One region of the Pseudomonas sp. AC070 genome, then DNA from elsewhere that is predicted to be linked to it. Evidence: riboswitches for the same ligand, from Rfam matches in the RefSeq annotation. Region 1 holds a riboswitch; the other holds the start of a gene.
What was found. Region 1 has a riboswitch for cobalamin ahead of ACZZ0Q_RS20285 (TonB-dependent receptor domain-containing protein). Riboswitches for the same ligand answer to the same signal wherever they lie in the genome.

Region 1 (8,667 bases):
TGAACAGCGCCATTCCCGGCGATCTGCGCGACACCACTACGCCGCTGGCCATGGCCCACAGCCTGCAACGTCTGGTGGTCGGTGACGCCTTGCCGGATTCGCAGCGCCAGCAACTGCAAACCTGGCTGCGGGGCAACACCACGGGGGCCACGCGTATCCGCGCTGGCGTACCGGCGAATTGGCAGGTTGGCGATAAAACCGGCACCGGCGACTACGGCACCACCAACGATGTGGCTGTGCTGTGGCCACCCGGCAAAGCACCGGTTGTGCTGACGCTGTACCTGACGCAAAACACCAAGGACGCAAGCCCGCGTAACGAAACGCTGGCGGCGGCCACGCGCGTGGTGGTCGATTGGTTGCAATGAGGCTATATCGATCAACCACTTTGATCTTTATAGCCAGCAATTCAGGCTGACCGACGCGCAAAGCCTGCTGCTACAATGCCGCCCCCGTGCGAAATTTCCGCCATTTCCTTATTAGGAGCATACGGTGTCTGTCGTCTTCGTCGCCGCCTCCCAACTGCCCACGCCATTTGCTGTCTTCACCATGCATGGCTTTCTTGAAGAAGGCACCGGCCGTGAACACGTCGCGCTGACCCTCGGCGATGTCGCTGACGGCGCGCCCGTGCTGGGCCGTCTGCACTCCGAATGCTTGACCGGTGATGCCCTGTTCAGCCTGCGCTGCGACTGCGGTTTTCAACTGGAAGCGGCATTGGCCGCCATCGCCAAAGAAGGCCGTGGCGTGCTCCTGTACCTACGCCAGGAAGGCCGTGGCATTGGCCTGATGAACAAAATCCGCGCCTACGAATTGCAAGATGGCGGCGCAGATACCGTCGAAGCCAACGAGCGTCTGGGTTTTGGCGCTGACCAGCGCGACTATTCGATTTGCCTGCCGATGCTCAATCACTTAGGCATCACCTCGCTGAAACTGATGACCAACAACCCGCGCAAACTCAAAGCGCTGGCCGACATGGGCATCCCGGTGGCTGAGCGCAAACCGCTGCAAATCGAACACAACCCGCACAACAAGTACTACCTCGCGACCAAGGCCGGCAAACTGGGGCACCTGTTGGGCAACCAACACCAAGGCGAGGCCGAGGAAAGCCTGTGACCCGCAACGAGGTGCGCAAGCGGCTCGACCTGCTGTGGTGGCGGCAACTGGCGCTCACCTTGGCGCCGGTGTTTATCGTCAACCTGCTGTTCGGCGCCGATAAAACCGTGTCGGTGCTGGCCATGCCGCTGTTTATCGGTGGCCTGGCTTCCCTGTTCGTCAGCCTGCCGTTATTCAGCGCCTACAAACGCGGCCTGATCGCCACCGAACAAGCCCTCGACACCCCGCAAGAACCCGCCGCCTGGCTGGACCTCGCCGCTCGCCGTCGTCTGGCCTTTCTCGGCGCAGGCCTGCCCGCCTGGATTGCCGCCATCGCCGTGTTTACCGGCCTGGAAGCCATTCCGCTGATCCTTCTCGCGCTGGCCAGCGTGGTACTGCTGGCGCTCTACCGTATCCCTCGCCAACTCAGCTGATGCGCCTCCTGCTCGCCTGCCTGCTGTGCGCGCTGACCTGGTCGGCAGCGGCGCAACCGCGGGTGGTGAGCCTGGCGCCATCGCTTAGCGAAATCATGCTCGAACTGGATGCCGCCGATTTGCTGGTTGGCGTACTCGACGGTGGTGAACGCCCGGCGGCTCTGGCCGCGCTGCCCTCGGTGGGCCGCTACGGCCAACTGGAAATGGAAAGGCTGCTGACGCTGAAGCCTGACTTGCTACTGCTCTGGCCCGACAGCATCAGCGCCGCGCAACGCCAACAACTGATCGGCTTCGGCATTCCGCTGTTCGAGGCCCAGCCCCACACCTTGTCGCAACTGGCCGAGCAGTTTCAGGCGATTGGCGAGCGGGTAGGGCTCGCTGAAAACGGCCGCGAGCGCGCCGATGCATTTCGCCAGCGCCTGGCATCGCTGCAACAGCGCTACCGGCGTGGTGAGCCGCTGCCGGTGTTCTATCAGGTGTGGAATTCGCCGCTGTACACGGTGGGGGCGCAGATCATCAGTGATGCGCTGGGCGTATGCGGGGCGAAAAACGTATTTGCCGACGTGGCGCTGCCAGCGCCGCAGGTGAGCGTCGAAGCGGTGCTGCAGCGTGATCCCCATGTGATTGTCGGCGGCGATCAGGCGCAATTAGAAAGCTGGGCGCGCTGGCCACAGCTCAAGGCGGTGCAGCGTCAGCAGTTGCTGGTGCTGCCCGATAAAGGCATTGAACGGCCGAGTTTGCAGATGCTTGTGGCGACTGAGCGGCTTTGTGAGGCGTTGGCGGGGATGCGTTGAGCGTTGTGGCTGAGCGGAAATGCTGCCCAGCCGCTCTTACAGCAACCGATTTTATAACGCGCTCGGCTCGAAATTCTGGATCCCGAATCGTCGGACCGCCGCCTGCGCGAGGATGACGAAGGTTTATGTCATTTCCCCCGTCATCCTCGCGCATGCGGGGATCCAGAATTGTGGTCTTTACGCAACTCTTTGGCCGCTTATGCAAAAAAGCATCGCGGCTAAAGCCGCTCCCACAGGGGACGCGCGCGCGGTTTATAAAACTGTGGGAGCGGCTTCAGCCGCGATTCCTGCAACCACCTAAATCGCCGGCGTCCACACAAACCCAACTGTCGCCGTACGCCCATCCTCGCGATACCCGTGGTATTCGCCGTCATGGTTGTACAGCGCCCGGCTGTAGTCGTTATCCAGCACGTTATCGACACTGAAATTCAGCGCCAGCTCGCCGGTCGCCTGCCAACTGCTGCGCAGTCCCAGCAGCCCGTATCCGGGCAATTCCCGCGTATTACCCACATCGTCGTAGCTGCCGCTCACGGCTTGCCAATTGGCGCCCACGCTCAGCGCGCCGAAGCGGCGGTCGAGGTCCAGGTTCAGCGTGCGTTTGGCCCGGCGCGGCAGGGCGTGGCCGGTTTCGCGGTCGCGGGCGTCGAGCCAGGTGGCGTTGGCGGAGGCTTGCCAGCCGACCACGTCTCGCTCCAGCGTCAACTCCACGCCTTGTAAGCGCGCGGTGTTGAGGTTCACCGCGCAGTACAAAAACGTCGCCGGGTCGCAGAGCTCGGTGCTGATCAGGTCACGCACGTCGTTACGGTAAGCGGCCAGGCTCCAGCGCGTGGCCAGGTGCTCGCCGCGCAGTTGCAGTTCGTAGGTTTTCGAGTGCTCGGGTGACAGGCCCGGATTGCCGACATAGCCGTTGCCGTCATCCGGCCAGTACAGCTCGTTGTAAGTCGGCGCGCGAAAGCCTTCGCTGTACGAGGCGATCACCGAGGTGCTGTCGCCCACCGGCACGGTCAGCGCGCCGTTCCAGGTGTTCTCGCTGCCGAACTGTTCATTCTTGTCGTGGCGCACGCCCAGCTCGGTGGCGAACCCGTTGCCTTGAAAGCGATGCTGTACGAACGCCGCCTGGTTCCAGCGGGTTTGCTGGTTGTATTCGGTGCTGCTGTGCAACTCGTCCTGATAAAAATCCACCCCGGCGAGCACAGTGTTTTGATCGCCCAGTTGCAGGGTGTTCAGCCACGAAACCGAATCGCGGTAGGTGTTGAACACGCTGACTTCGTCGCTGAGTTTGTCCTGGCTTTTCTGCCGGCTTTCGCTGTGGCCGGCTTCCCAGCGGCTGCTCCAGAGGTCATTGAACTGCGCGTCGACAAAACCGCTGCCGCTGCTGAGGGTGAAGTCGGTGTAGGGCTGCTGTGGATAGCTGAGAAAGGTGCTCATGTCGAAGCGGCCGAAGGGGTTGTCGTACTCGTTGCGGCCGCGCTGGTCGAGCAGGCTGACGCCGCCTTCGACGCGCTCGTTGAATTGGTGACTAAGGTTGAAGCTCAGGGCTTTGTTGCGGTAGGCGTCGTGGTCGCTGTCGGCATCGTACGACTGGCCGGTGCGGTCGCTGCCGACCGTTTCGTCGAGGCTGCCGTTGAGGCTGAAACGCGTCTGTTCATCGCCGCCACTGAGGCCCAGGCTGCGCTGCCAGCTTTGCTGACTTCCAGCGCTGACGGCCAGGCGCGGTTGCAGGCCGCTGTCGCCACGACGGGTAAAAATCTGCACCACGCCGCCAATGGCATCGCTGCCATACAAGGCCGAGCGCGAGCCGCGCACCACCTCGATGCGTTCGATTTGTTCAAGGCTTAGAAACTGCAAACTGGCGCCGCCATCGGAGGCCGAACCGATGCGTTGGCCGTCCACCAGAATCAGGCTTTGAGTGTTGCTGCTGCCGCGAATAAACAGTGAGGTGTTGCTGCCGCGCCCGCCGTTTTGCACCAGCTGCATGCCGGGCACGCGGGTGAGCAGGTCGGTAATGGAGCGGGGCTGCAAGCGTTCGATATCGGTGCGGGTGAACACCGTGGCCGCCGCGGTGGCCTGGTCTAACGGCTCGGCGCTGCGGCCGGAGGTGATGACGGTATCTTGCAGCTTCAGCGCCTGGTCGTTGCTTTGCGCCTGCACTACAACGGGCAGCAGCAACGCGGGCAGGGCGAGATGTCGGTACTTCATGGAGTATTCCTCAAAAGATTTTTGAGGAGGGCATGGCAAGCGTGGCGCGTGAAGGCGCCTGCGCTTGATGGTGCTGCCCTCCGCAACACCAGTCGATTCCATGCAGGCCGGTCTCCGGGCTCTCGACTGAAAGGGCATCCTTTCCTGCCGCGATCACCTTCCCAGGTACAAACCCAGTGGTGTGTCGATCGGGCATGCAGCGTGGCTGCGGTCGATTACCGTTGCGGGGGCAGCGCCGGGATGGCTCCTATGGAGCGCACCGGCTTCCCGTTTAACGCCGGGCTCGTGTGAGCCGGACGCACCTGCGTGGACAAACGCCGCGCACCGTAGCGGTGGCGGCGGGGTGGGTCAAGCGGCGGGGGATCGGTGGGAGAGGCTTCAGTCTTGCTTGCGACGTACCGGTTATGCGCTCGGCTCTGCCTGGCCAAGCCGGCTGGCGGCTTTGTGCAGGTCGAGCACCAACCGCTCCAGAGCACGGGCGGCGAGCTGGGTTTGGTTCGCGGCCTCGGCGCTTTGGCCGGCGCCCGAGCTGATGGTTTGCGCTTGCAGATTGGCGGCTTGCGCCTGGTCGCGCTGCGATTGCATGGCGCGGCTGATTTCGCCGATCTGCGTCTGCATGCCGGCTACTTCCTGGTGAATGCGCTGCAACGCATGGTTCGCCTGCGTGGCTTGGTCAACGCTGGTGCCAACGCTGGTTTGGCATTGCTGCATCGAGCCGACGGCCTGCACGGCTTGCTGACGCATGCTGTGCAGGCTCTGGGCGATGGCGTGCGTGGCCTCGGCGGTGCGCTGGGCGAGGTTGCGCACTTCCTCGGCGACCACGGCAAAGCCACGTCCCGACTCGCCGGCCCGCGCGGCTTCAATGGCGGCGTTGAGCGCCAGCAGGTTGGTCTGCTCGGCGATGCCGCGAATGGTTTCGCTGATGCTCTGCACCGCCACCGTGTGTTGGCTCAGGCCTTCGATGGTGCGGGTGGCATCGCTGACCAGGCTGGCCAGGCGGCTGATTTGTTCGGTGGTTTGCTGCACCACGCTGGCGCCTTCCTTGGCCAGTTGCAGCGCTTGTTGCGAAGCATGTTCGCTGCCCAGGATGTGCTCAGTCATGGCGCTGATGCTGTGACTAACCCCTTGGGTAGCTTCGGCGGTCGCTTGGGCGGCGCTGTTCTGCTGGTTCGCGCACAGGCTGACGGTGCTGGAGGTCTGGTTGAGCGCGGCGCTGGTGTGGTGCAACGCGCTACCGGCAGAAACGATGCTCTGCATGGTGTCGTCCATTTTGTCGACGAAGCTATTGACCCAGCCCGCCAGCGAGCCGGTTTCATCGGCTTGCAACTGGTTTGCGCTGAAGCGGTTGCTCAGCGGCGCGCCACACTCGGCGGTGTCCAGAAAGAAGTCGCACAGCGCCTGCAATTTCTGGCTGCGCGGACGCAGGCTGAAGTACCAGAAATTGAACAACACCAGCGCGCTCACGCCAAACAGCGCCCAAGGCAAATGTTCACCTTGCCAGCCCAGGCCGGCGTGGGCGCCGTACAGCAACGCGGCGGCGACCCCGACATTCAGCAGCAGCGCTTTGAGCAAGGTGTAACTCAGGCTGCGCGGGCGATACACCTCTTCCAAGTCGCCCTCGCACATCATCCCCCACGTATCGGGCGAGCCCGGCAGGTTGAGGGTCAGACCGGCGCCGACTACCGGCACGCGGCGGTAGTCCGGGTAGCCGGGATAGAGGACGAACAGGTTGCTGCCGCAGCGCATGGTTTCGCGTACGCCGGGGTGCAACTCCTGGGTGGCGGGGTCGGTAAAGCGCAATTCGAATTCGGTGTGTTGGGTAACGCGCACGGTGCCGAAGGGCGTGTGCACGCCATCCTTGAGGTTCTCGCCGGCGCTGAACGTGCTGTCTTCAAAGCGTGAGCGGGACAGCGCGGTGCCGGGCGCGATGGCCGGGTCATACACCGACTTGATCATAAATAGGTAGTTGTCGCCGGAGTCGCGGTACACGTGGCCGGCTTCGCGTTGGATCAGGTCGCTCATCACATCGTTGGGAATGCGCGCGCACAGGCAGGCGACGGTTTTGCCGGCGACGATCAGCGGCTGGTGAAACATCAGCGTCACGGAGTCATGGAAGCGCGACGTGGTGGCGCCGAGCGTGGCGGTGACTTGATCTTTGTAAGGCCCGAGCAGAAACGGCGCGCGAAGACCGGCGGCCAGCGCCTTGGCGTCGTGGCGTTGCCCCATTCGCGGCGCATGGGTGGAGGCGAGCACCGTGCCGTCGGCGCCCACCACAAACAACTCCGACACTTCACGCATCGGCTCGGCAATTCGCTGCAACTGGGCGGCATCCACGCGTGGCCATTGCTCGCCCAACGTTGCTGCTACCTGATGCAGTTGCTGCCAATGTTGCTGCGTCCAGCCGAGCAACAATTGCGCGCGCGTGTTGGCCATGCCCGTGAAGGTTTTTTCCAGTCGCGCCGCCTGGTTGCGGTTGATCAGGCTGGCCCAGCGCAAGGCCCATTTGTTGTGCGTGCCCCACCAGGGCAGCCAACGCTTTTCGCGGCCGCTGAGGGCCATCTCGTGACTTTTAAGGTGCATGTCGGTGCTCGCAAATGACAAAGGGCAGTGCTTTGTCTAGCGTGCGCTTATTGCAATAACAGGACCGAAAGGCGCCGCTACTGGCCGATTGATGGCGCAATGACGCATTCCGCCAGATGAATGTCGCTTTTCTAGATGGGACGTACGTACTTTCCTCCGAAAGGTGCTGCGTCGAGCCGGCCGCAGCGCTGAGGATGCGCCGTATTGGTGCATGTCAGACGTCGGCTCTCCTGTAGGGATTTTCCGTCGGGTTGCGTCAAGTCAAGATCCGCTTTGTCGCAGCTTCCTAGACTGGCCGCCCACGCACTGCACCGGACCGCCGCCATGCTCGACGCCATTCATTGGGATGCTGACCTGATTCGCCGTTACGACCGCCCCGGTCCTCGCTACACCTCATACCCCACCGCCCTGCAATTCAACGAGAACGTCGCCGGCAACGCCTTGGTGCATGCCCTGAGCGAAAGCCGCGCGGCGTTGCGGCCGTTGTCGGTGTATGTGCACGTGCCGTTCTGCGCCAACATTTGCTACTACTGCGGCTGTAACAAGGTGATCACCAAAGACCGTGGCCGCGCGGTGCCGTATTTGCAGCGCCTGCATGAAGAAATCAGCCGCGTCGCCAGTCAACTCGACCGCCGCCAGGTGGTTGAGCAACTGCATTTTGGCGGCGGCACGCCAACCTTTCTTGGCCACACCGAGCTGCGCGAATTGATGCAGCACCTGCGCGAAAACTTCACCCTGCTCGACGGCGACAGCGGCGACTACGGCATCGAGATCGACCCGCGCGAAGCCGACTGGTCGACCATGGGCCTGCTCCGCGAGCTGGGCTTCAACCGCGTGAGCCTGGGCGTTCAAGACCTCGATCCTCAGGTACAGCAAGCCGTCAACCGCCTGCAAAGCTTCGAGCAGACCCGCGCCATTGTTGAAGCGGCGTGGACCTTACAATTTCGCTCGGTGAATATCGACCTGATCTACGGCCTGCCCAAGCAAACGCCCGATCGTTTTGCCTGCACGGTGGACAAGGTGATCGAGCTGCAACCCGATCGTTTGTCGCTGTTCAACTACGCCCACTTGCCTGAGCGTTTTATGCCGCAACGGCGCATCAGCGCGGATGACCTGCCAAGTCCGGCGGCCAAGCTGGAAATGCTTCAGCGCAGCATCGAACAACTGACAGCGGCGGGCTATGTGTACATCGGCATGGATCACTTCGCCCTGCCGGACGACGAACTGGCGGTGGCGCAGGAAGATGGCATGTTGCGGCGCAACTTCCAGGGCTACACCACCCATGGGCATTGCGACCTGGTGGGGCTGGGCGTGTCGGCCATCAGCCAGTTGGGCGATTTGTACTGCCAGAACAGCAGCGACCTGCCGCGTTATATGGCCGCCATCGACGAAGGCCATTCGGCCGTGGTGCGTGGGCTGTTGTGCAACGATGACGACCGCATTCGCCGTGCCGTCATCCAGCAACTGATCTGCGCTTTTAAACTCGATTTCAGCCTGATCGAAAGTGCGTTCAACATCGAGTTTCGCGGTTACTTCAACGAGGTGTGGCCGCAGCTTCAGCAGTTCGCGCG
Region 2 (8,667 bases), 2.0 Mb from region 1:
TGTTTGTGCAAGGCGCTTTCCCAGCCGTTCGCCCGCAGCACGGCGAGGTCGCCACGGGTGCTTTTCGAGCCGGGCAGAATAATTAGGTCGGCCGGCGGAATCGGCTGGCCGGGGGCGATAAATTGCAGGTCTACCTGGGGGTGCAGGCGCAGCGGGTCGAAGTCGGTGTGGTTGCTGATGCGCGGCAGCACCGGCACTACCACTTTGAGCACCTGCTCGGCTTTGGCGATTTGCCGGGTGTCGACGGCGTCTTCAGCTTCCAGGTGCAAATCGGTGAGGTACGGCAGCACGCCCAGCACCGGTTTGCCGGTGCGTTGTTCCAGCCAGTCGAGGCCCGGTTGCAGCAGGCTGAGGGCGCCGCGAAAGCGGTTGATGACGAAGCCTTTGACCCGCGCTTGCTCGCTTTCAGAGAGCAGTTCCAACGTGCCGACCAAATGGGCGAACACGCCGCCGCGATCGATGTCGGCGATCAGAATCACCGGGCAATCCACCGCCTCGGCAAAGCCCATATTGGCGATGTCGCCCGCGCGCAAGTTGATTTCCGCAGGCGACCCCGCGCCCTCGACCATCACCACCGAATAGGCGCTACTCAATCGTTGGTGCGATTGCAACACGGCCTGCATGGCAACCTTTTTGTAGTCGTGGTACTGGGCCGCTTCCATGCTGGTGACGGCGCGGCCATGAATGATGACTTGCGCGCCGGTGTCGCTGTTGGGTTTGAGCAGCACCGGGTTCATGTCGGTGTGTGCCGGCAAACCACAGGCTTGCGCCTGCACCGCCTGGGCGCGGCCGATTTCGCCGCCATCGACCGTTACCGCGCTGTTGAGCGCCATGTTCTGTGGTTTGAACGGCGCCACGTTCACGCCTTGGCGATGCAGCCAGCGGCACAGCGCCGCCACCAACGTGCTTTTGCCGGCGTCGGACGTAGTGCCCTGCACCATTAAGGTCGCGCCCTGCATCATCAAGGTCGTGCCCGTTGCGTTATTCATAGGTGCGCCACGCGTGGAAAACCTCGGTCAGTTTTAGCCAGTCAGCCTCTTCAGCCGGCAGGCCGATGCGCAGGCTGCTGTGAGCCGGAAACAGCCGCAGCAGCACGCCGCGCCGGGCAAAAAAATCGTGAATCTTGGCGGCTTGTTCGCCTTGCCACCATTGAAACAGTGCAGTGCCGCCGCTGGGTTGCAGACCGTTAACCGTCATCAGTTCGGCAAGCCGCTGACTGGCGTGCAGCGCGCGCTCACGCTGGCGCTGTTGGCTGGCCTGATCGGCGAAACACTGGCGGGCCACCGCGCGGGTTGGGCCGTTAATGGTCCAGGGGCCCAGGCGATCGGCCAGGGCTTGTAGCAGCGCTGGCACGGCCAGCACGCAGCCCAGTCGAGCACCGGCCAGGCCGAAAAATTTTCCAAATGAGCGCAGCACGATCAGGCCGTCACGCGGACACTCGGCCGCCAGGCTGTGTTGCGGGGTGATGTCGATAAAGGCTTCGTCCACCACCAGCCACCCGCCCCGCTCCGCCAGGTTCGCGTGCCAGCTCACGAGCTGTTCGCGCGGGCACAGGCGGCCGGTGGGGTTGTTGGGGTTGACCACCACGAGCACGTCTAGCTCATGGAGCTGCGCGGCGACGTCGGCCTCGGTCAATTCGCGAACATCGTGCCCGGCTTCGCGCCAGGCGTGGGCATGTTCGGCGTAGCACGGCGACAGCACGCCCACTCGACTGCGCCCACGCAAACGTGGCAGTAGTTGAATGGCAGCTTGTGAACCGGCCACCGGCAGCAGTTGCTCCACGCCGTAATACGCGCAGGCAGCGGCGGTTAAGCCGTCGTCATCTTCGGGCAGCCGCGCCCAGGCGCTGACGGGAATCTCGGCCAGGGGAAACGGCCACGGCGCGATGCCGGTGGACAGGTCCAGCCAGTCTTCGACGGCAATGCCGTAGTCACGCGCGGCCTGTTGCAGTCGGCCGCCGTGGAGCAGGCCGCCATGGAGCAGGCCGGCGCTGATGGGCTTAGGCAAACAGGCGCCCTCCGAGCAGCAACACCAGCAGCCACAGCAAAACCCCGCGCCGCACCAACCGCACGGCGCGCTCAATGGTGTCGGCATCCGGCGCCGGACCTTCGCCCAAGGGTGGGCGTTCACGCAGGGCGCCGTGGTACATGGCCGGTCGCCCCAGCGCTACGCCCAGCGCACCAGCGCCCGCCGCCATCACTGGGCCGGCGTTCGGGCTGTACCAGGTGAAGCCCTGCCGCCACCAGCAGCGCAAGGCCAGGCGCGTGTTGCCGAGCAGCGCGTAGGTAAGCGCCACCAGCCGCGCGGGAATCAGATTGAGCACGTCGTCGATGCGCGCCGCCGCCCAGCCGAAACGCTCGAAGCGCGGGTTGCGGTAGCCCCACATGGCGTCCAGCGTGTTGCTCAGGCGGTACAACACCACGCCGGGCGCGCCCAGCAGCACGAACCAGAACAAGGCCGCGAACACCGCATCGCTGCCGTTTTCCAATACCGATTCGGTGGCCGCCAACGCCACGCCGTGCTCATCGAGGGCCGAGGTGTCGCGGCTGACGATATAGCCCACCCGCTCGCGGGCTTTGGCCAAATCACCGTCGCGCAGCGCCTGAACAATCGGCTGCGCATGTTCGGTCAGGCTTTGCATGCCCAGGGCCAGGTACAGCGCGGCGATGTCCACCAGCCAGCCGATGTAGGGCAGCAGGCTCAGCAGCCAGGCGGCGACGGTCAGCGGCAGCACGGCAAGCACCCAGGCGGTCACGCCATGGCTGCGCCAGCCGCGCCCGACGTCGTCAGCGTTTTCGCTAAAGGCGCGGTTGAAGCGCTGTTCAAGCGCGTTGGCCAGACGACCAAAGCCCACCAGCGGATGCCAGCGCTTGGGTTCGCCGAAACAGACGTCCAGCGCCACTCCGGCGACGCTGAGCAAGGCGATGCTCATTGCGCCTCCGGCCAGGTGTCGGTGAATAGCAGTTCGCTGAGCGGTCGCGGCGTCGCCCAACCTTCCTGTTGCAGCATCGGCGCTTCATAGAATTCCGGCACCGGGCCCACGCACAGCACGGCAACCGGCTTGGCGCCAGCAGGCAGGTGCAGTAATTCGGCCAACGCTTGCGGCTCGAACATCGACACCCAGCCCACGCCCAGCCCTTCAGCGCGCGCTGCCAGCCAGAAATTCTGGATCGCGCAGGACACCGAGGCCAGGTCCATTTCTGGCAATGTGCGCCGGCCAAATACATGGGCCTCACGGCCATCGCCGAGGGCGACCACCAGCAGCTCGGCGCAGTCGCGAATGCCCTCGACTTTCAGGCGCATAAATTCATCGGCGCGCTGTTCCAGCGCCTCGGCAGTGCGCACCCGCTCTTCTTCCACCAGCGCATGAATGGCATGGCGCAGCTCGGAACGGGTAATGCGGATAAACCGCCACGGCTGCATCAGGCCGACGCTCGGGGCGTGGTGCGCCGCTTCGAGCAAGCGCGCCAGCACCTCGGGCGCCACTTCGCCGCTGCTGAAGTGGCGCATGTCGCGGCGCTCGGCAATGGCGCGGTACACGGCCGCGCGCTCAGCGGCGCTGTAGGCGTGGTCCGTCATGCCAGTTGCTCGTCGCTCTGCTGAACGTGGGCGATAGCAGGCGCCGCGCCGGGCAGAAACAGTGCCGCCGCGGCGGCCGGGTTGGACGGCATATACAAGTGAATGTACGAAGCCGTCAGCCGGCCGATGCGGTACACCGCCTCGCTGGTGCGTTTGTAGGTCGGGCACACGCCACGGGCCAGCGGCTCCAGGGCGCAGTGCAGTTCGGAGTAGTGATAGGTATGGCCGCGCACGCGGCCTTCGGGCAGTTCGATTTCCTGCAAGGCCAGCGCTTTGAGCTTTTTATGCATCTGAGCATTGCCAGGCAACAGGCCCAACAGTTCGCCGCTGGCGCCGTCTTTGTCGGTCAGCGCGTCAAGCAGATACAACATGCCGCCGCATTCGGCGTGCAGCGGTTTGCCGGCAGCGTGGTGGGCATGAATGGCGGCGCGCATGGCCTGGTTGGCTTGCAGCGGTTGCAGGTGCAATTCCGGATAACCACCGGGCAAATACAGGCTATCGACCTCGGGCAACGCGCTGTCGCGCAACGGCGAGAATTCGATCAGCTCGGCACCCAGCTCGCGCAGCAGGTCGAGGTTGGCTTGGTAGAGGAAGGCGAACGAGGTGTCGCGCGCCACGCCGATGCGCACGCCGTTGAGCAACGGCGCAATATGCCGCGCCGTGGGCGGCGGCGCGAAGTGCACCGGCGCCGGCAGCGTGGTGTCGGCGCTGGCGGCCAGGGCGTCGGCGGCGGCGTCCAGACGGGCGTCCAAGTCTTCCAGCTCTTCGGCTTGCACCAGGCCCAGGTGCCGGCTCGGCAGTTCAATCGCGGCGCTGCGCGGCAAGGCGCCGTACCACTTGATGGCAGGCGGCAGGCAGTCGCGCAGAATTTCACCGTGGCGGGCGCTGCCGGTGCGGTTGGCGAGCACGCCGGAGAACGGCAGGTCGGCCTGGTACGTGGCCATGCCGTGAGCCATGGCGCCGAAGGTTTGCGCCATGCCGGAACCGTCAATCAGGGCCAGCACCGGCACGCCGAAGTGACGGGCCAGGTCGGCCGCCGATGGCGTGCCGTCGAACAGGCCCATGACGCCTTCAATCAGAATCAGATCAGCCTCGGCGGCGGCTTCCCAGAGCAGGCGGCGGCTTTCCGCTTCGCCGACCATCCACAAATCCAGCTGGTACACCGGCGCACCGCTGGCGCGGGCGAGAATCATGGGGTCGAGAAAATCCGGCCCGCATTTGAATACCCGCACCCGTTTGCCTTGGCGTGTGTGCAAGCGCGCCAGGGCGGCGGTGACGGTGGTTTTGCCCTGGCCGGACGCCGGTGCGGCGATCAACAGCGCCGGGCATGCGTGGCTCTGCATCAGAACTCCACCCCGGCCTGGGCTTTGACGCCGGATTTGAACGCGTGCTTGACCATTGCCATTTCGGTCACGGTGTCGGCCGCTTCAATGAGCGCAGGCGGCGCGCCACGGCCGGTGGCGACCACGTGCTGAAATTCCGGGCGGCCGCCGATATCGGCGAGCACGGTGTCGAGGTCGAGGTAGTTGTGTTTCAGGGCGATATTCAGCTCATCCAGCACCACCAGGCCGATGGCCGGGTCGTTGAGCATGTCTTTGGCCACGGCCCAGGCAGCGACTGCTTTGTCGATGTCGCGCTGGCGGTCCTGGGTGTCCCAGGTGTAGCCCTCGCCCATCACGTGGTAGCTGACTTCTTCGGGGAAGCGGCGGAAGAAACGTTCTTCGCCGGTACTGGCCGCGCCTTTAATGAACTGCACCACGCCCACTTTCATGCCATGGCCCAAGGCCCGCGCCACCATGCCAAAGGCCGAACTGCTTTTGCCTTTGCCATTGCCGGTGTGCACCAGCAGCAGGCCGTATTCGTTCTGCGCCTGGGCGATTTTCTCGTCGATAAGGGCTTTTTTGCGGGCCATGCGCGCCTTGTGGCGGGCGTCGCGTTCTGCGGATTCGCTCATTGCGGTCTCAGCTCTTCAACATCAATTGTCCAGGCCATGAAACCCAGCGCGCGGCAGTGGTTTTTCATTGGCGTGGTTGAGGCTAGCGGAGAACGGCAGACGCAGGGATTGCAGGCAATCACCCGACGCCAGACAAAGCCCTCCGCAATGCCGTGGTACTGCGACAGGCCGGTCTCCGGGCTAATGAGCGCGGCCAGTGATGGCCAACAGAACAGCGCGCCTTCCCGTGTTCAACACAGTGGCTAGTGCGGTGTTCAGCTCAATTACCGTTGCGGGGGCAGCGTCGGCTTGTGCCGTTTCTTTTGTACGCGCAACACGTGCAAAACAAGCGGGACCGACTTCCCTGTTTCACCGCCAAATGGCGGCACCTGAAGCGAGGGTGGCAGGTTAGAGGGTTGCAGGTTGAGCGTCAATTCGGCGGGGGGCGCCAACTCGGCGCACTTCTGTATAGGGGAAACCCCTACAAAGCGTGTAGGGGGTGCCCCGATTTTTCGGTTATGCGCGGCTGCCTATAGTTCGCCCACCTTGAACCTGGTCGGGAATTTGCCGTGTTGGCCTATAGCGCGCTGTACCTTGGAGTTGTCATCAGCCTTGTTGGCCTGGGCGTGTCCATGCCGTGGTTGGCCGGTGCCGGTCTTGCCGTTACTGCATTGGCCGGCGTGTTTGTTAGGCCGAGCAAGGCGCCCGTGGCCGAGCCGGTTTACGTTGAAGAAACCGCGCCGACCCTGGACAACCAACCGCTGCTCACTGCGCTGTTGCCCACCTGGAACGACAACCTTGGCCAGGTGCGCCAACTGCTGGGCAGTAACGTCAGCGCCCTCTTCGACCGCTTCGCCAGCCTGGTCGACCGCCTGCAACAAACCCTCAACCGCTCCGAAAGCGTGCTCGGCAACAACGGCATCGGCGACAGCCTGCGCACCGCCAACGCGCGCCTCGACGAAGTGACCAGCGCCTTTCACGCCGCCAGCGACAACCGCAAGCAACTGCTCGCCACCGTCGGCCACCTGAACAGCTACGCCAGCGAATTGCAGAGCATGTCCAAGCACGTGCAGGACATCGCCAGCCAAACCAACCTGCTCGCCCTTAACGCCGCCATCGAAGCGGCGCGTGCCGGCGAGTACGGCCGCGGCTTCTCGGTAGTGGCCGATGAGGTGCGCAAGCTGTCCAGCCTGTCGGCCGAAACCGGCCAGCGCATGGTCGAGAAAGTCGGCGAAATCAACAAAGCCATCCAGTCCACCGTTGGCGCGGCCGATCAGCTGTCGACCAGCGAAGAAAGCAACCTGCGTTACCTCGATCAGGTGGCCGGCGAAATCATGCAGGGCCTGTCGGCCAACCTCGACGAGCTGACCCACAGCTCGCTCGAACTGCAACAGGACACCCGCGTCACCCAGGGCGACATTCAGGAAATCGTCGTCAGCCTGCAGTTTCAGGACCGCTCCGACCAGATGCTCGACCACTTGCAAAGCGACATGCAGCGCTTGCAAAGCGCGCTGCAAAACCAGGACCCGATCATCAGCGACCCGCAGCGCTGGCTGCGTGAACTGCGCAGCCAATTCACCACCGACGAAGAACGCGGCGGCCGCCGTGCAGCCGGCAAAAGCCGCGCTGCGCAAGACGACATCACCTTTTTCTAACGCCTTTTCCTTGCCCTGACGGAGCCCTGCCCCATGGCCAAAACCATTTTGATCGTCGATGACTCATCGTCCATGCGCCAACTGGTGAAAATGACCCTCACCGGCGCCGGCCACCAAGTGATTGAGGCCGTCGACGGCCGCGATGCGCTGGCCAAGCTGACCGGGCAAAAGGTCAACCTGATCATCAGCGACGTGAACATGCCCAATCTCGACGGCATCGGCCTGGTCAAGGCACTCAAGGCGCGGCCGGAATACAAGTTCACCCCCATCGTCATGCTGACCACCGAAAGCGAGCAAAACAAAAAGGCCGAAGGCCAGGCAGCGGGTGCGCGCGCCTGGATCGTCAAACCGTTCCAGCCGGCGCAGTTGTTGTCGGCCGTCGACAAGTTGGCCAGCTGACATGTTTCAGCTCAGCCACCCTGCCCCCGGCCAGTTGGCCATTGCCGGCAGCCTGACCATTTATGAAGTGAGTCAGGCCCACACCGAGCTCGCCGCCGTGCTCAACAGCGACACGCACGTGCCGGCCTGGCGCCTGGACCTGAGCGAGGTGGAAGAACTCGACACCGCCGGCGTGCAGCTGTTGCTGGCCTTGCACAAGTCGCTGCAACAGCTGGGCATCGTGTTGGAAACCTGCAACCCGGCCGCCGCCGTACTCGAGCTGCTCGCCCTGTTGCGCCTCTCTCATTTGCTGCCGTTGTCGGCAGCCCAGGCCTGAGGGCCACCCCATGCTGAACGGCGAACAGTGGACGCAACTGCTGCTGGGCTTTATCGAAGAAGCGAGCGAGCTGACCAAGCAGGCCGAGGAATACCTGCTGCAACTGGACCAGTCGCCCACTGACGAAGAGGCCCTGAGCGGCCTGTTCCGCGCCATGCACACCATCAAAGGTTCGGCGGGTTTGTTCTCGCTGACGCCGTTGGTGGGCTTTACCCATCACCTGGAAAACCTGCTGATGGCCGTGCGCGACGGCGCCGGCACCCTGACCCCGGCGCTGATTTCCGTGCTGCTGCGCTGCCTGGATGAAATCGCTTCCATGGTCGCCTTGATCGATCCGCACAGCGGCGAGCTGCCGGTGGATGAAGAGCATCAGGCGCAACTGCTGGCCACCTTGGCTGAACATGCGCAGGCCGTGCCGGGCGCCATGCCAGTAACGGCTGCCCATGAACCTGCCAGCGCGGCGCCGGTCGTGGCCTCGCTGGGTAAATCGGCGGCCTGGCACATTTCCCTGCGCTTTCACGCCGACCTGCTGCGCAACGGTTTCGACCCGGCGTCATTTGTGCGTTACCTGGCGCGCCTGGGCGATATCAACCACCTGGCGTTGATCGACGACACGCTGCCAGCCCTTGCCGATCTGGACCCGGAAAGCTGCTACCTGGGTTTGGAAATTGACCTGCAAAGCGAGGCCAGCAAAACCGAAATTGAAGAGGTGTTCGAGTTCATCCGCGACTTCTGCACCTTGCACATCTTGCCGCCCGACAGCGTGCTGGATGACTACCTCAAGC

Region 2: another riboswitch for cobalamin. It lies ahead of cobO (cob(I)yrinic acid a,c-diamide adenosyltransferase); the one in region 1 lies ahead of ACZZ0Q_RS20285 (TonB-dependent receptor domain-containing protein).

Annotation. Positions count from the first base shown of each region.
Region 1 covers NZ_OZ409871.1:4,529,793-4,538,459, reverse strand. Annotated here, with positions in the region: gene bla (class A beta-lactamase) at 1-365, shown strand, start outside; gene ribA (GTP cyclohydrolase II) at 490-1,110, shown strand; gene ACZZ0Q_RS20295 (MFS transporter) at 1,107-1,523, shown strand; gene ACZZ0Q_RS20290 (cobalamin-binding protein) at 1,520-2,317, shown strand; gene ACZZ0Q_RS20285 (TonB-dependent receptor domain-containing protein) at 2,615-4,516, opposite strand; cobalamin riboswitch at 4,605-4,837, opposite strand; gene ACZZ0Q_RS20280 (methyl-accepting chemotaxis protein) at 4,919-5,617, opposite strand; gene hemN (oxygen-independent coproporphyrinogen III oxidase) at 7,421-8,667, shown strand, end outside.
Region 2 covers NZ_OZ409871.1:2,549,083-2,557,749, reverse strand. Annotated here, with positions in the region: gene ACZZ0Q_RS11445 (cobyric acid synthase) at 1-962, opposite strand, end outside; gene cobD (threonine-phosphate decarboxylase CobD) at 982-2,007, opposite strand; gene cbiB (adenosylcobinamide-phosphate synthase CbiB) at 2,000-2,932, opposite strand; gene bluB (5,6-dimethylbenzimidazole synthase) at 2,929-3,579, opposite strand; gene ACZZ0Q_RS11425 (cobyrinate a,c-diamide synthase) at 3,576-4,922, opposite strand; gene cobO (cob(I)yrinic acid a,c-diamide adenosyltransferase) at 4,922-5,533, opposite strand; cobalamin riboswitch at 5,683-5,920, opposite strand; gene ACZZ0Q_RS11415 (methyl-accepting chemotaxis protein) at 6,145-7,167, shown strand; gene ACZZ0Q_RS11410 (response regulator) at 7,201-7,566, shown strand; gene ACZZ0Q_RS11405 (STAS domain-containing protein) at 7,568-7,882, shown strand; gene ACZZ0Q_RS11400 (chemotaxis protein CheA) at 7,893-8,667, shown strand, end outside.